One region of the Phaeospirillum tilakii genome, then DNA from elsewhere that is predicted to be linked to it. Evidence: riboswitches for the same ligand, from Rfam matches in the RefSeq annotation. Region 1 holds a riboswitch; each other region holds the start of a gene.
The links. Region 1 has a riboswitch for cobalamin ahead of cbpA (modified peptide precursor CbpA). Riboswitches for the same ligand answer to the same signal wherever they lie in the genome.
Positions count from the first base shown of each region.

Region 2: another riboswitch for cobalamin. It lies ahead of ACFSNB_RS02030 (TonB-dependent receptor family protein); the one in region 1 lies ahead of cbpA (modified peptide precursor CbpA).
Region 3: another riboswitch for cobalamin. It lies ahead of ACFSNB_RS07930 (energy-coupling factor ABC transporter permease); the one in region 1 lies ahead of cbpA (modified peptide precursor CbpA).

Region 1 is NZ_JBHUIY010000019.1:59,120-64,007, reverse strand. Features, by position in the region: gene ACFSNB_RS10915 (dicarboxylate/amino acid:cation symporter) at 1-429, shown strand, start outside; gene ACFSNB_RS10910 (PAS domain-containing transcriptional regulator) at 642-1,391, opposite strand; gene cbpB (peptide-modifying radical SAM enzyme CbpB) at 1,502-2,896, opposite strand; gene cbpA (modified peptide precursor CbpA) at 2,893-3,012, opposite strand; cobalamin riboswitch at 3,126-3,260, opposite strand; gene ACFSNB_RS10895 (MMPL family transporter) at 3,463-4,888, shown strand, end outside.
Region 2 is NZ_JBHUIY010000002.1:207,221-212,108, reverse strand. Features, by position in the region: gene ACFSNB_RS02040 (FecCD family ABC transporter permease) at 1-257, opposite strand, end outside; gene ACFSNB_RS02035 (ABC transporter substrate-binding protein) at 254-1,057, opposite strand; gene ACFSNB_RS02030 (TonB-dependent receptor family protein) at 1,132-3,150, opposite strand; cobalamin riboswitch at 3,439-3,647, opposite strand; gene ACFSNB_RS02025 (adenosylcobinamide amidohydrolase) at 3,747-4,433, shown strand; gene cobF (precorrin-6A synthase (deacetylating)) at 4,468-4,888, shown strand, end outside.
Region 3 is NZ_JBHUIY010000012.1:63,579-68,466, forward strand. Features, by position in the region: gene ACFSNB_RS07915 (energy-coupling factor ABC transporter ATP-binding protein) at 1-415, opposite strand, end outside; gene cbiQ (cobalt ECF transporter T component CbiQ) at 403-1,137, opposite strand; gene ACFSNB_RS07925 (energy-coupling factor ABC transporter substrate-binding protein) at 1,134-1,409, opposite strand; gene ACFSNB_RS07930 (energy-coupling factor ABC transporter permease) at 1,406-2,059, opposite strand; cobalamin riboswitch at 2,150-2,372, opposite strand; gene ACFSNB_RS07935 (response regulator transcription factor) at 2,449-3,147, shown strand; gene ACFSNB_RS07940 (stimulus-sensing domain-containing protein) at 3,151-4,791, shown strand.

The DNA of each region.
Region 1 (4,888 bases):
GTGCCGCTGATGGCCAAGCTTGAGAAGCTCGGTTGTTCGAAGTCGGTGGTCGGGCTGGTGGTGCCCTCGGGCTATTCGTTCAATCTCGACGGCACCAACATCTACCTGACGATGGCGGCGTTGTTCGTCGCCCAGGCGCTCGACATCGACCTGACCTTCGGTCAGCAGGCGACCCTGCTCGGCGTGGCGATCCTGACCTCGAAGGGCGCGTCCGGCGTCACCGGGGCCGGTTTCATCACCCTGGCGGCGACGCTGGCGGTGGTGCCGAGCGTGCCGGTGGCCGGTCTGGCCCTGATCCTCGGCATCGACCGCTTCATGTCCGAGGCCCGGGCGCTGACCAACTTCATCGGCAACGGCGTCGCTACCGTGGTGGTGTCGCGCTGGGAGAAGGAACTGGACATGGCCCAGATGAAGAAGACCCTGGGCTGACGTCTCGTGCGGGCTGCCGCCCCGCGCGCCAATGGCGCGCAATGTGACGCCTCGCGCGGGCTGCCGCCCGCGGGCCCGCCCGGAGGCGGCGCCTCCGGACCTCCCCTTTTTTCGAAAAAGAAGGGGGTCCGGGGCATCGCCCCGGCCGGGTGCGGGCGGGAGCCCGCTGATTTTTCCGGTATTGCGCGCAAGGCGCGCGGGCGGGAGCCCGCTTACAGCGCCAGCAACCGGCGCAGCAGGTCGATCTTGTCGCGGCTGACCGGCAGGCGGGTGGCGGCCTGATCGGCGAGACGCAGATAAAGCCGCCCATCGTCGCGTTCGGTGGCGAGGATGTGGCGCAGATTGACCAGATGGCGGCGATGGACCCGCAGGAACAGAGCGGGGTCGAGCCGGCGTTCGAGGTCGGCCAGCGAGCGCGGGCAGAAGGCGGCGAAGGCCAGGGTGCGGGCCTCGGCGTAATGGCCCTGGGCGGTCAGGCAGACCACCTGATCGACGTCGATCAGGCTGGTGACTCCCCCCTGGCCGCGCACCACCGGCAGCTTCAGCAGCAGGGCGCCGTGCGGGCCGGTGGCGACCGGCGGTCCCATCGCCAGATCGCCCTGGGCGTGGAACATCATGCAATAGCCGATCTGGCCGGGCTCGGGGCCGGTTTGCAGCCGGGTGACCTTGGCGACCAGACTGCCGATCGGGGTGGTGACCACCAGCGCGGCGGCGCCCTCGGCCGAATCGCGGGCGCACTCGATCAGCCACGCCACCTTGGGCCGCGCCGCCGGGGGATGCAGGTCGAGGATGTCGCGCCCGAACGGCAGCGTGCGGTCGCGGCCGAGCAACTGGCGCGCCAGCGGGTTGGCCGACAGGATCCGCCGTTCGGCATCGAGCACCACCACGCCGACCGGGGTGCGTTGCAGGCGGTATTCGAAACTGCCGCCGGGATCGGGAGGAAAAACGGGGGGAGGGGGCATCGGCGCCGGGACCAGGGCTGAGGCGGTCAGCATAGCCGCTTTGCCGGGTCTTGCCTACCCCGTCGGGTGGCTTCCGCCGCCCGGGGGGATCCCGGGCGGCGGAGCCGGCGTCAACAGGCGCCAAAGGCGAAGGTGGTTTCGGTCCCTTCGTCCCAGCCATCCCACAGGTAATCGCCCTCGATGCCGTCGGCGATCAGGCGGAAGGCGTAGCGGGCCTGTTCCAGATAGGCGTCGCAATAGGCGCCGATCTGGTTCATGCCGCCATTGGCCTCGTGCGCCTCGGCCGGACAGGGCGAGCCGCAGAAATGGCGCACCGGACAGATCGCGCACTTGGCGATGTCCTCGACCTTGCGCTCGGACACCTTCTTGAACGGCGCGGTCTCCAGCACGTCCTCGATCCGGTCCTGGAACAGGTTGCCGCCGGCGAACTCGGGCAGGCCGATGAACTCGCTGCACGGGAACAGGGTGCCGTCGGGGACCAGGGCGAAGAAGCTGCGCCCGCCGCCGCAGGGGGAGATGTCGCACATCAGCCGCCGCGCGGTGGGGGCCAGGATCGAGATCAGGATGTTGGCGAAGTTCGCCACCACCAGCTTGCGGCCGGTCTCGCGGTAGAGCTGATGGGTGCGGTCGAGCGCGGCGGTGAAGGCCTTGGCCACCACCGCGTCCTCGACCCACGAATCCCTGCCGCCCTGCTGGGTGCAGCGGACGAAGTTCAGCATGCAGGCCGGCACTTCGCGGGCGTGGAGGAACTCGACCATCGCGGTCAGCTGATCGACGTTCTGGCGGTTCATCGTGCAGATCACGTTGAAGCCGGGATAGCCGCGCAGCCGGTCGATCGCCCGCAGGGTCGAATCGAACACGCTGTCGCCGTTCCAGCGCTTGCGCGACAGGTCGGCGACATCCTGCACCGGGGCGTCGAGCGACAGGCCGATGCCGCAGCCCTGGCCGGTCAGGAACGCCACCGCCTCGTCGTCGAGCAGGGTGGCGTTGGTCTGCACCCCGAAGCGGAAGCGGTCGCGGTACTGCTCGATCGCGGCGAACATCGCCTCGCGCGCCAGCATCGGCTCGGCGCCGTGGAAGATGATCTGCGGCTTGCGGTCGGGCGGCAGGGTGCGGCTGAAATAGGCGTCGAGCCGGGCCATCGCGTCGAGCAGGGTCTCCTTGCTCATCTGCTGGCCGCCCTTGCGCATCTCGCCCGGAATGTAGCAATAGGCGCAATCGAGGTTGCAGCGTTCGGTCGGATTGAAATAGACCGCCGACGGCTTCAGATGGAAGCGCAGCATGTCCATTTCCTGGGCGAACGAATCGCGCTTGGCGTGCCACTGCGCCAGCAGGGCGCCGTCCTCGATCACCGCCCCGGTCTGGTCCTTGCGCACCAGCGACCAGAAGGCGGTGTCGGCGTCGATCAGCGCGGTGTAGTCGGGATGGCCGATGTCGAACCAGTCCAGCCCGTCGGGAAGAGCGGCCCCCGCCGCTCCCCCCTTCACCTCGGTGACGAGGCTCAACGCTTCACCTGCTTGTCCATCAGCACGTAATGGGACAGGCCGGTGCCTTCGGCGTCGCAGCTCTTGCGGCTGGCGATCACCGCCGGACGGGTGGTCTTCTGATCGGTTCTGGTCATGGCCTTCACGGACTCCACGTTGGTCGGGGCGACGGCGCCGGGCCATGACGGACCCTTTGCCGAAACCCTTTTCCATCGGATTCCGCCCCGAGACTCTTGATGAGGCCCAACAGGTCTTCTGGCTCTCGGATCAGCCACGGCACCACGCCTTCCCGGCGGTTGGCCGCCAGTGGCCGGGCGTTTTCCGCCCCAGTGGTCCGTGTCCCCGATTACAGCGGCGGGACCGCCACGGAGTTGCACCGTGTTCCGGGATGTTGGACTGAGCCCGTTTACGCCAGCGGGGCGGGGGGCGTCAAGCCCGGCGGCGCCCCGTCCGGCAGGGCCGAAAGCGACGCATGGGAGGGGCGCGATCATCCCCTTGCCCTGTGGGGTCGTTCCGGGGCACAGTCCCGCTCGCGCCGCAGGGCGCGTTTCGTTTTTCCAAGGAACAGTTCAGGACTGGACAAGATCATGGCCCGGCGTCTCGCGGTCTTCCTGGTGGATTGGTGCTGGCGTCATGCCTGGGCGGTGGTGACGGTCGCCCTGCTGGCGACGGCCGGGCTCGGCTATTACGCCGCCACCCATCTCTCCCTCGACACCGACGAATCCAAGCTGATCGCCGGCGATCTGCCGTTCCGCCAGGCCGAGGCGACGATCGATGCCGCCTTCCCCCACACCCTCGACCGGCTGGTGGTGGTGCTCGACGCAGCCACCCCCGAGGCGGCGGAGGAAGGGGTCGAACGGCTGGCCGCCGCGCTGGAGGCCCGCCATGATCCGGCGATCCGCTCGGTGTCCCGCCCGGCCGAGGAAGTGTTCTTCCGCCGCTACGGCCTGATGTTCCTGTCGCCGACCGAGCTGTCGGCGCTGTCCGACCGGCTGATGGCGGCCCAGCCGCTGCTCGGCACCGTGGCGCGCGATCCGTCGCTGCGCGGGCTGGTCGGCGCCACCCAGATGATCCTCGAGGGCGTCGCCCGCCATCAGGCGGCGGCCGAGGAGGTCGAACCGCTGCTGCAACGGCTCGACCGCGCCGCCGGTGCGCTGGCCGAGGGCCGCGCCGCCGAGCCGGCCGACTGGCAGAGCCTCGCCGCCGCCGGCCCCGGGCGCGACACCCCCAGCCGGGTGCTGCTGGTCCAGGTCCGGCTCGACCATGCCGAACTCCAAAGCGGCGCCGCCGGCACCGCCGCGATCCATGCCGCCGCCGCCGCCGCCGGGGTCACCCCCGACCAGGGCTACCGCCTGCGCCTGACCGGCTCGGTGGCGCTGACCGACGCCAATTTCGCCACCGTCACCGAAGGGGTCGGCCTGTCGGCGCCGCTGTCGCTGCTGGCGGTGCTGGTGCTGCTGTTCTGGGGCGTGCGGTCGTTCCGGGTGGTGGCGGCGATCATGATCAGCCTCGCGGTCGGGCTGGTCGCCACCGCCGCCTTCGCCGCCGCCACCGTCGGCAGCCTCAATCCGATCTCGGTCGCCTTCGCGGTGATGTTCGTCGGCATCGCGGTCGATTTCGCCATCCAGTTCGTCATCTCGTTCCGCAACGAGCGGTACCGTCTGACCGACGCCGCTCCGGCGGTCCGCTCGGCCGCCGGGCTGATGGCGGCGCCGCTGTCGCTGGCGGCGCTGGCGACGGCGGTCGGCTTCCTCTCCTTCCTGCCCACCGCCTATACCGGCGTCTCCCAGCTCGGCCTGATCGCCGGCGGCGGGATGGTGATCGCGCTGGTGGTCGATTTCACCCTGCTGCCGGCGCTGCTGGCGCTGATCAAGCCGCCGTCCGAGCCCGAGCCGGTCGGGCTGAAGCTGGCCGCCGCCGACCGCTTCCTCGCCCGCCGCGCCCGTCCGGTGGTGTGGGGCGCCGGCCTGATCGCGGCGACCGGCGCGGCGCTGCTGCCGGCGCTGCCGCTCG
Region 2 (4,888 bases), on a different contig from region 1:
CCGGGATCGGCCAGCGGGTTGCGCAGCAGCCCTTGCAGCACCGCCCCGGCCAGCCCGAGCGAGCCGCCGGTCAGCAGCGCCAGCAGGGTGCGCGGCAGGCGGATCTCGACCAGCACGGTGCGGGCCAGCGTGGCCCGGGTCGGGTCGGCCGACCACAGATCGGTCGGCCCCAGCGCGGTGGCCCCGACCGACAGCGACACCACCGTCAGCAGCAGCACCAGCAGGGCCAGCACCGGTTCGGGCGCGGGCCGGCTCATCGTGCCGCCTCCGCCACCAGCGCCGCCGCCGCCGCCAGCGCCGGATCGGGACAGGCCCACAGCCGCATCGGCACCGTCACCCGGCGCAGCCCCCGCCCGGCCAGCACCGGATGGCGCAGCAATTCGCCGGACAGCGAGGGCGCCTCCTCCCCCATCGATTCGATCACGATCAGTTCCGGCCGTCCCGCCACCAACGTTTCCAGCGGCAGCGGAGCAATCCCGCTCCGCCCGGTCGCGGCGGCGAGGTTGACCAGACCGACCCGGCCGAACAGTTCGTCGGCCAGGGTGCCCCGCCCCGCGCTCCAGCCCCCGGCCTGATACACCGCCGCCACCACCGGCCGCTCCAGCCGTGGCAGCGCCGCCAGCCCGGCCTCCAGCCGGGCCACCATCGCCTCGCCCCGCGCCGTCTCGCCCAACGCCGCCGCCAGCCTGCGGATCTCGGCCCGCACCCCGTCGAGGCTCTGCGGCGCGCCGACCCGGTAGACCGGCACCCCCAGCCGCTCCAGCAACATCCCGGTCGCCGGATCGTTGAAGGTGCCGAGCACCACCAGATCGGGATGAAAGGCGAGAATCTGTTCGACCCGGCCCTCGGTGACCGGCAGGCCCTGGGCCGCCGCCGCAACGGTCGAAACCGCCGGGTCGGCCGCGAACGGGCCGACCGCCCTCACCCGGTCGCGCTCGGCCAGCTCCAGCACCAGCCGGTCGGCGCACAGATTGGCCGAGACGATGCGGCGGGGGGGCTCCGCCAGTGCCGGCAGGGCCAGCAGCAGGGTCAGGGTGAGCAGCACTCCCAAACGCATCGTTCGTATCCTCGACCGCCTTGCAGGGCGCCGCCCTGCCCCCGCCGGGGCCGCAAGGCCCCGGACCCCTGCTGTTAAAACGACAGGCCGAGCCGGCCGACCACCGTCCGCCCCGGCAGGGGGTAGGCGTTGGCCGCGCCATAGGTCGTGCTGCTGGCGATCGCGTAGTCGTAATAGCTCTGGTCGAACAAATTCTGCACCGCGAACGACCAGGTGACCGGCGCCAGCTCGCCGCCGACCCGCAGATCGACCACGGTATGCGAACCGATCAGCGGCTGGAAATTGCTCTGGTCGTTGTCGGCGCGGCGATCGCCGACATAGCGGGCGTCGAGATCGACCACCACGTACTTCTCCCACGCGTCCCACGACAGCCCGGCGGAACTGGTCCAGCGCGACACCAGCGGCACGTCCTTGTCCTTGTACACGCCGGCGGTGAATTTGGCTTCGGTATAAGCGAGGCCGCCCTTCAGCCGCAGTTCGGGGGTCAGGCGGTAGGTCGCGGTCGCCTCGCCGCCATAGCGCCGGGTCGGGTCGAGGTTGCGGTTGACCCCGCTGATCGGGTCGTAATGCAGTTCGTCGCGCAGCTCCATCACGTAGCCGCTGCCCTGCCAGCCGAACCGGCCGTGCTGGCCGCGCAGGCCGAGTTCGAGGTCGCGCGAGGTCTGGGCCTTGAGGGCGAAATTGGTGCCCGAGCCCCAGGCGGTCGAACCGACCCGTTCATCGACATTGGGCAGGCGCAGGCTGCGGCCGAGCCGGCCGAACAAAGCCAGTTGCTCGGTCAGGCGATGGTCGAGGCCGAGATGCAGGGCGTATTGGGTGTCGCTGTCCGACAGCGGGTTGCCGCCCGGGGTGATCGCCCAACTGGCCGAGGCGTTGTCGGGGTTGTAGCGATCGACCGCCGACAGCATCACATGCTCGACCCGGGCGCCGAACGACAGGTCGGTGTCGGGACGGACCGACAGGGTGTCCTGGAGGTATTCGGCCACGTTGTGCTGGCGCAGGTGGTAGGTGTGGAACGGACGGTTGCCCTGATGCCACATCCGCCGCGAATCATAGAGGGAATAGCTGTAATCGAGGCCGGCGGTCAGCCGGTTGGGCAGGCCGGCCAGGCTGCCCTCGCCATTGAGCCGGGGGGTGAAGGACAGGGTGGTCAGCTGGCGCTCGTTGTAGGTGTCGTAGACGCTGCCCCAGCTGCTGAAGAAGGCGTCCTCCTGCTCCTTGTGCCGCACCCCGCCATCGACCACCAGTTCGAGGCCGGAAGCGACGTCGAAACTGCCGCCCAGCGCGGCGTTGACCCCGCGCTTCTCGGCATGGTCGTAGGGCGAGGTGGTGCCGCGCCGCAGGCCACGGGCATAATTGGTCTGATTGACCCCACCCGGCAGGCCGAGATGCTGGTCGTCGGCGCCGAGATTGAGATACAGCTCGCCGCCGTCGAGGCTTTGCCGCACCTCGCCCGAGATGCTGCGCTGTTTGAGGGCGTTGTTGTCGCGATAGCCGTCCGAGGTGATCTGGCTGCCGGCGACCGACAGCGCGGTGTCGCCGATCCGCTTGTTGACCCCGGCATTGGTCTCGCGATAGCCGAGCGAGCCGATCGCCCCCTCGATCCGCGCCGAATCCGGGGTATTGGCGCCGTTCTTGGTGACGATGTTGATCACGCCGCCGACCGCGCCGTCGCCATACAGCACCGCCCCGGCATTGCCCCGGGTGATCTCGATCCGTTCGATGTTGGAACGCTGGATCGCCGACAGATCGACCGAGGACAGATCGACGTCGTTGAGACGGCGGCCATTGACCAGGATCAGGGTGTTGCCGGTCGCGGTGGCACCGAAGCCGCGCATGTCGACCGAGGCGCCGCTGCCGTTGACCCCGCCGAACATCGTCTGCACCTGGATCCCCGGCACCCGGCCGAGGATGTCGGCCAGACTCTGCCCGGGCGAGCGTTCGATCTCGTCGGCGGTGATCACCGTGGTCGAGGCTCCGGTGATGCCCTCGCCCAGCCGGCTGGCGGTCACCAGCGTCTCGGGCAGCGGGTCGGCGGCCGTGGTCCCGGCGGCCTGGGCGGCCGGTCCGGCGCCGATCGCGGCCAGGGTCAACAAAAAGGTCAGGCCGGGTCCCCCCCGGCGCGCGGAATGTCCGCAAGCTCCCATCGGTCACGCTCCTGCGTTCGCGCCCCGGCAAGGCCGGACGGCGCGTGGAAACGAAAACCGATCGGAAGGCCATGACGAATCGGCCCCGACCCGATCCCGGCCGGCGCCGACAGGCACCAGGGGAACCGGCACAACATCGCTCGGGTCATGACGGGGGGAATCCCGGCACGGCCTTCGTCTCGGCGTCGACGTCACCGCTGCGAAAGGCCGCTCCGTATGGGTCCACCGCCCACCGGTTGGGTGACCGTGCTGGCAGGTCTCCTGACTCGCGGGTCATCGCCCGAAGCGCCCGGCCTTCCCAGTTTCCCAGTGGCCATGATGGACGCGGACTCGCCGCTCACAGTTGCGGGGACAGTCACGGATTGCGACCCGCGCGGGGCCGGCACCGTGTTCCCTCTTGCCTCCCCGGTGCGAACCGGGGAACCAGCATGTGCGCCGAAGATGAAACAGCCGTCCCCGCCGGTCAAGCCGGTTTTCCGCCGCCCGCCCGCCCGACACCGGGGCTTGCCCTCTCCCCCCGACCCGTGCGAAACGCCCCGGCGATGGAACCGCTGTTCACCCTCGAAACCCGCCCCGGCTGGCTGATCGCCCGCTTCCCCGCCCCGTGGCGGCTGGCCGGCTGGAGCCTCAACCGCCCCGGCCTGACCTCCACCGCCTGCGTGGCGTGGCTGGAAGTGGTCGATGCCGACCTGCCGCTCGGGGTCGATCCGCTCGACCTGCTCGACCGCCGGCTGGCGGAAGCGGGGCTGGACGGCGCCGCCGGGATGATGACGGCGCGGGCGCTCGACCGCCACCACCGCGCCGCCGCCGGCACCGGCCCCGACCGCGCCGAGGTACTGGTGACTCTCGGCCTGACCAACGGCGCGGTGCTCGATTCCGCCGGCCACCCCCGCCCGGTGATGCCGCCGCCGCCCGCCCCGGTCGGCACCATCAACCTGCTGGCGGCGCTGACCCGGCCGCTCAGCGACGGCGCCCTGCTGGAGGCGCTGGCCCTGGCCGCCCAGGCCCGCACCGCCGCCCTGCTGGCCGAGGACGGCCGCATCGTCGGCACCGGCACCGACTGCATCCTGCTCGCCTGCCCGCCGGCAGCGGCGCCCTGCCCGTTCGCCGGCCTGCACACCGCCACCGGTCAGGCGCTGACCAGCGCGGTCTATCAGGCCACCCGCGCCGCCCGCCGGGTGTGGGAGGCGGAAAATCCCGCCACCCTGGCGGCGTCGCGCCGGCTATGATCCCCCCTTCCCCGCCCCGAGAAAGGCTTTCCCGATGGCCCACCCGCCCCGCAAGACCCTGCTGCTGATCGGCATCGGCCCGGGCGATCCCGACGCGCTGACCCTGGCCGCCGTCAAGGCGATCCAGCAGGCCGACCTGTTCTTCTTCCTCGACAAGGACGGGCCGGGCACCGAGTCGCTGATCCGCTTCCGCCAGGACATCCTCGACCGCCACCGCGACGGCCGCCCCTACCGCGTCGCCCGCGCCCCCAGCCCGCCGCGCGACCGCACCCCGGCCGATTATCACGAGACGGTGGTGGAATGGCGCGACCGCCGCACCGCCCTGATCGCCGGGATGATCGAGCGCGAGCTGGCCCCGGGCGAGTGCGGCGCCTTCCTGATCTGGGGCGACCCCTGCCTGTATGACGGCACCCTGCAAAGCCTGCGCGAGCTGATCGACCGCGACGGCGCCGCGT
Region 3 (4,888 bases), on a different contig from region 1:
GGGGACGATCGGCCAGATCGGGGATGCCGAGCGCGGCCAACGCCTCGTCCACCCGTTCCGCCGCCGCCGCCGGGGGCAGGCCGAGATTGAGCGGACCGAACGAGACGTCCTCGGCAACGGTGGCGGCGAACAACTGGTCGTCGGGATCCTGTAACACCAGCCCGACCCGCCGCCGCCACCCCGCCAGCGCGGCGCGGTGATAACCGGCCGGGGCGCCGCCGAGGCGGACCTCGCCCGCCGCCGGCCGCAGGGTGCCGTTGAGATGCAGCAGCAGGGTGCTCTTGCCGGCGCCGTTGGGACCGAGGATCGCCAGGGTGCGGCCGCGCGCCACCCGGAGGTCGAGCCCGTCGAGGGCGCGGCCGCCGCCGGGCCAGCCGAACACCAGCCCGCGCGCCTCCAGGGTCAGTTCCACCATAGCCCGATTCCGGCGATGCCGGCCTCCAGCGTCAGGGTGGCGGCGATGAAGCCCCAGGACAGCGCCGCCGCCGGCCGCAGCACCGGCAGGCTGCCATCGAAGCCGCGCGCGGCGAGGCCGACCTCCAGCCGCCGCGCCCGTTCCATCGCCCGGGGCAGCAACAACGCGATCAGCAGGCCGAGCGAGCGCAGCGACCGGCGCCAGCCCTGCCAGCCCAGCCGGGCGGCCTGGGCGGTGCGGATCGCGGCGGCGGAGTCGAGCAGCAGCAGCAGGAAGCGCCAGATCAGCAGGGCGATCTCGACGATTTCGGCCGGCACGCCGAGCCGGCGCAGGCCGCGCACCAGATCGGGCGCCGGGCAGGTCACCGCCAGCAGCAGCAGGCAGGACAGCGCCGCGCTTGCCCGCAGCAAGGCGAGCAGGGCGGCGCGCCCGCCATCGGCGGCGAGGGCGATGCCGTTGGGGCCGATCTGCACCGCCAGCGCGGCGGTGGCGGTGAGGGCGAAGCCGAACGGCGCCGCCACCAGCCGCAGCCACGCCCCGGGCGGCACCCGGGCGCCAGCCAGCGCCGCCGTCCAGGCGATCGCCAGCACCAGCCCCGCCGCCGGCCAGGGCGGCAGGGCCAGCGTCAGCGCGAGCAGGCCGAGGGCGAGCAGACTCTTCTCCCCCAGCCCACGCTGGCGCCACCGGCTGGCGCTCGCCAGCCGGTCGATCGTCAGACTCACTTCGCGCGGCTTCCCTGGCGGCGGCCGATGGCATAGCCGACCAGCCCCGCGCCGATTGCCGCCTGCACGGCGAACAGCAGGCTTTCCATCTCCTTGCCCGGCGGCTCCCACAGCGGCTCGGCCCACGGGGTATAGGACGGGGCGACGGTGGCCACCGCGTCACGGGCGGCATCGTCGGTGCCGCTGTATTCGGTGCCGGGATGCAGCACCAGCGGGGCGGCGACGATCAGGGCGGCGAGGCCCAGCAGCAACAGATTGAGGCGCGCGCTCATGCCTTGTCTCCCACACCCGGCACCAGGCCGCGACCGGCCAGGGCATTGATCACCACCACCGTCACCAGCCCCTCGGCCACCGCCAGCGGCACCTGGGTCAGGGCGAAGATGCCGGCGAACTTGAGGTAGGCCCCGGCAAAGCCCGATACCGGGTCGGGGAAGGCCAGCGCCAACTGGGCCGAGGTGACCAGATAGGTGGCGAGGTCGCCCAGCGCGGCGGCCAGGGCGATCCCCACCGCCGCCGGCAGGCCGAGGGCGTTCGAGCCCTTCCACACCGCGAAGGCCACCCACGGCCCGGCCACCGCCATCGACATGATGTTGGCGCCGAGCGTGGTCAGGCCGCCATGGGCCAGCAGCAGGGCCTGGAACAGCAGGACGATGCCGCCCAGCACCGCCATCACCGACGGGCCGAACAGCACGGTGCCGAGCCCGGTGCCGGTCGGATGCGAGCAGGAGCCGGTGACGCTCGGCAGCTTCAGCGCCGACAGCACGAAGGCGAAGCCCCCGGCGGCGGCGAGTTGCAGCCGCGCCTCGGGGTGGTCGGTGACGATCCGCTTGAGCTTCCAGGCGCCGGCGGCGACGAAGGGCGCGGCGGCGGCGCTCCAGGCCAGCGCGTGCGGCGCCGGCAAAAAACCTTCCATGATATGCATTCGGGACGGACTCCGTTCGTCGAGAGGGCAAAATGCCGCCGCGAAACGGAATTCTGTTCGACCTCCCGGCACACCCCGTCCGGCAGGCTCACGGCGACTCTCGCGATGGCAGGTCTCCTGACTTGCGGGTCGTCGGCACCGGTCCGGCCTTCCCAGCCCCCCGCGCGGGGGCCAGTGGCTTGAGGGGGACCCGTGCCTCTCCGCCTACAGTTGCGGGGGCAGTCGCGGATTTGGCCCAGGCCGGGCCGCACCGCGTTCCCATTTTCACCCCGTCGGCGGCGGCCGGCGGGGAACCATCGTCCCCCAACTATAATTTCGCCACGATCCCGATGCAAACCTCGACCATCCTGCTATCCTGCCCGGCACGGCAGTGACGGAGTTTTCCCCCCTTGACCCATACCATCGCGATGGTCGATGACGACCGCAACATCCTGACCTCGGTGTCGATGGCGCTGGAAGCCGAGGGCTTCAAGGTGCGCACCTACACCGACGGGGCCGAGGCGTTGCGCGGGCTGACCGCCCAGCCGCCCGATCTCGCTTTGCTCGACATCAAGATGCCGCGGATGGATGGGATGGAGCTGTTGCAGCGGCTGCGCCGCCAATCGTCGCTGCCGGTGATCTTCCTCACTTCCAAGGACGACGAGATCGACGAACTGCTCGGCCTCAGGATGGGGGCCGACGATTACATCAAGAAGCCGTTCTCGCAAAAGCTGCTGATCGAACGGATCCGCGCCCTGATCCGCCGGATCGAGGCCAACGCCGCCGGCGGGGCCGAGGCGGTGAGCGAGGTGATCACCCGGGGGCCGCTGCTGCTCGATTCCGCCCGCCATGCCTGCACCTGGAACGGTCACGGCGTCGATCTGACCGTCACCGAGTTCCTGTTGCTGAAGGCGCTGGCGATCCGCCCCGGCCACGTCAAGAGCCGCGACCAGCTGATCGATGCCGCCTATGGCGAATCGATCTATGTCGACGACCGCACCATCGACAGCCACGTCAAACGGCTGCGCAAGAAGTTCCGCGAGGTCGACGAGTCGTTCGCCCAGATCGAAACCCTGTATGGGGTCGGCTATCGCTACCGCGAGGAATAGGGCGTGAAGACCGCGCCGGCCGTCGCCGGTCCGGCCGAGGGGCCGCCCCGCCGCCGCTGGCCGCGCTGGCGGCTGCTGGCCTCGCCGCTGACCCGCCGCATCCTCGCCGTCAACCTGCTGGCCCCGGTGGTGCTGGTGGGCGGACTGCTCTATCTCGACCGCTACAAGCAGGGGCTGATCCGCTCCGAACTCGACGGCCTCGCCACCCAGGCGCAGATGGTCGCCGCCGCCGTCGGCGAGGGCGCGCTGATCGAGGGCGAGGGCGAGGGCCTCGAATTCAATGCCGAGACCGCGCGGCAGATGGTGCGCCGGCTGGCCGAGCCGGCCCGGCTGCGGGTGCGGCTGTTCGGCGCCGGCGGCGAGCTGGTGGCGGATTCGCGCTTCCGCTTCGGCGCGGTCGGGCTGGTCCATGTCGAGCTGCTGCCGCCGCCGCATGATCCGCATTGGTTCGACACCCTGCGCATCGGCTGGGAACGGCTGGCCCACTGGATGCGGTTCGACCGCGCCTTGCCGCTCTATCTTGATCCGCCCCGGGCGCGGGCCAGCGATTTCATCGAGGTGGCGACCGCGCTGGAGGGCCGCAGCGGCGCCCAGGTCCGCACCCGCAAGGGCGGCGGGCTGGTGCTGTCGGTGGCGGTGCCGGTCCAACGCTACAAGCAGGTGCGCGGCGCGGTGCTGATCAGCGCCGAGGGCAACGGCATCGCCCGCTCGCTGTTCCAGATCCGCCTCGCCATCTTCCAGGCCTTCCTGCTGTCGCTGGCGCTGACGGTCGGGCTGTCGCTCTATCTCGCCGGCACCATCGCCCGCCCGGTGCGCCGCCTCGCCTTGGCGGCGGAGCGGGTGCGCCATGGCCAGGGCCGCGCCGCGCTGATCCCCGATCTGTCCCGGCGCGGCGACGAGATCGGCGAGCTGTCGGTGGCGCTGAAGGAGATGACCGAGGCGCTGTGGCGGCGGATGGACGCGATCGAGGCCTTCGCCGCCGATGTCGCCCACGAGATCAAGAATCCGCTGACCTCGCTGCGCTCGGCGGTCGAGACGGCGGCGCGGATCGAGGATCCCGACCGCCGCCGCCGGCTGATGGCGATCATCCAGGACGATGTCGGCCGGCTCGACCGGCTGATCAGCGACATTTCCGACGCCTCGCGCATCGACGCCGAGATGTCGCGCGCCGAGGCCGGCGCGGTGGCGGTGGCGGCGATGCTCGACACCCTGTTCGAGGTCTACCGCGTCACCGGGGCCGAATCCGGCCCGACCTTCACCCTCGACCGCCCGGCCAACGATCCGCTGGCGGTGTGGGGGATCGAATCCCGGCTGGTCCAGGTGCTGCGCAACCTGATCACCAACGCGATGTCGTTCAGCCCGCCCGGCGGGGTGATCCGGCTGGTCGCCGTCCGGGGCGGCGGCTGGGTGCGGGTGACGGTCGAGGATCAGGGGCCGGGGATCCCCCCCAACAAGCTCGATGCGATCTTCGACCGCTTTTATACCGAACGGCCGGAAGGCGAGAAGTTCGGTACCCATTCCGGCCTCGGCCTGTCGATCTCGCGCCAGATCGTCGAGGCCCATGGCGGCCGGATCCGCGCCGAAAACCGCGATGAAGGCGGCGCCCGCTTCATCGTCGAACTGCCGGATCGCGCCGGGGGGTAACACGTTACGCGGGCTCTGCCCGCCCCCGCCAAGGGCCGCAAGGCCCTTGGAACCCTTTCCTTGTCCTTCGCGCGGCAAACATCCGCGCCCAAGCTGA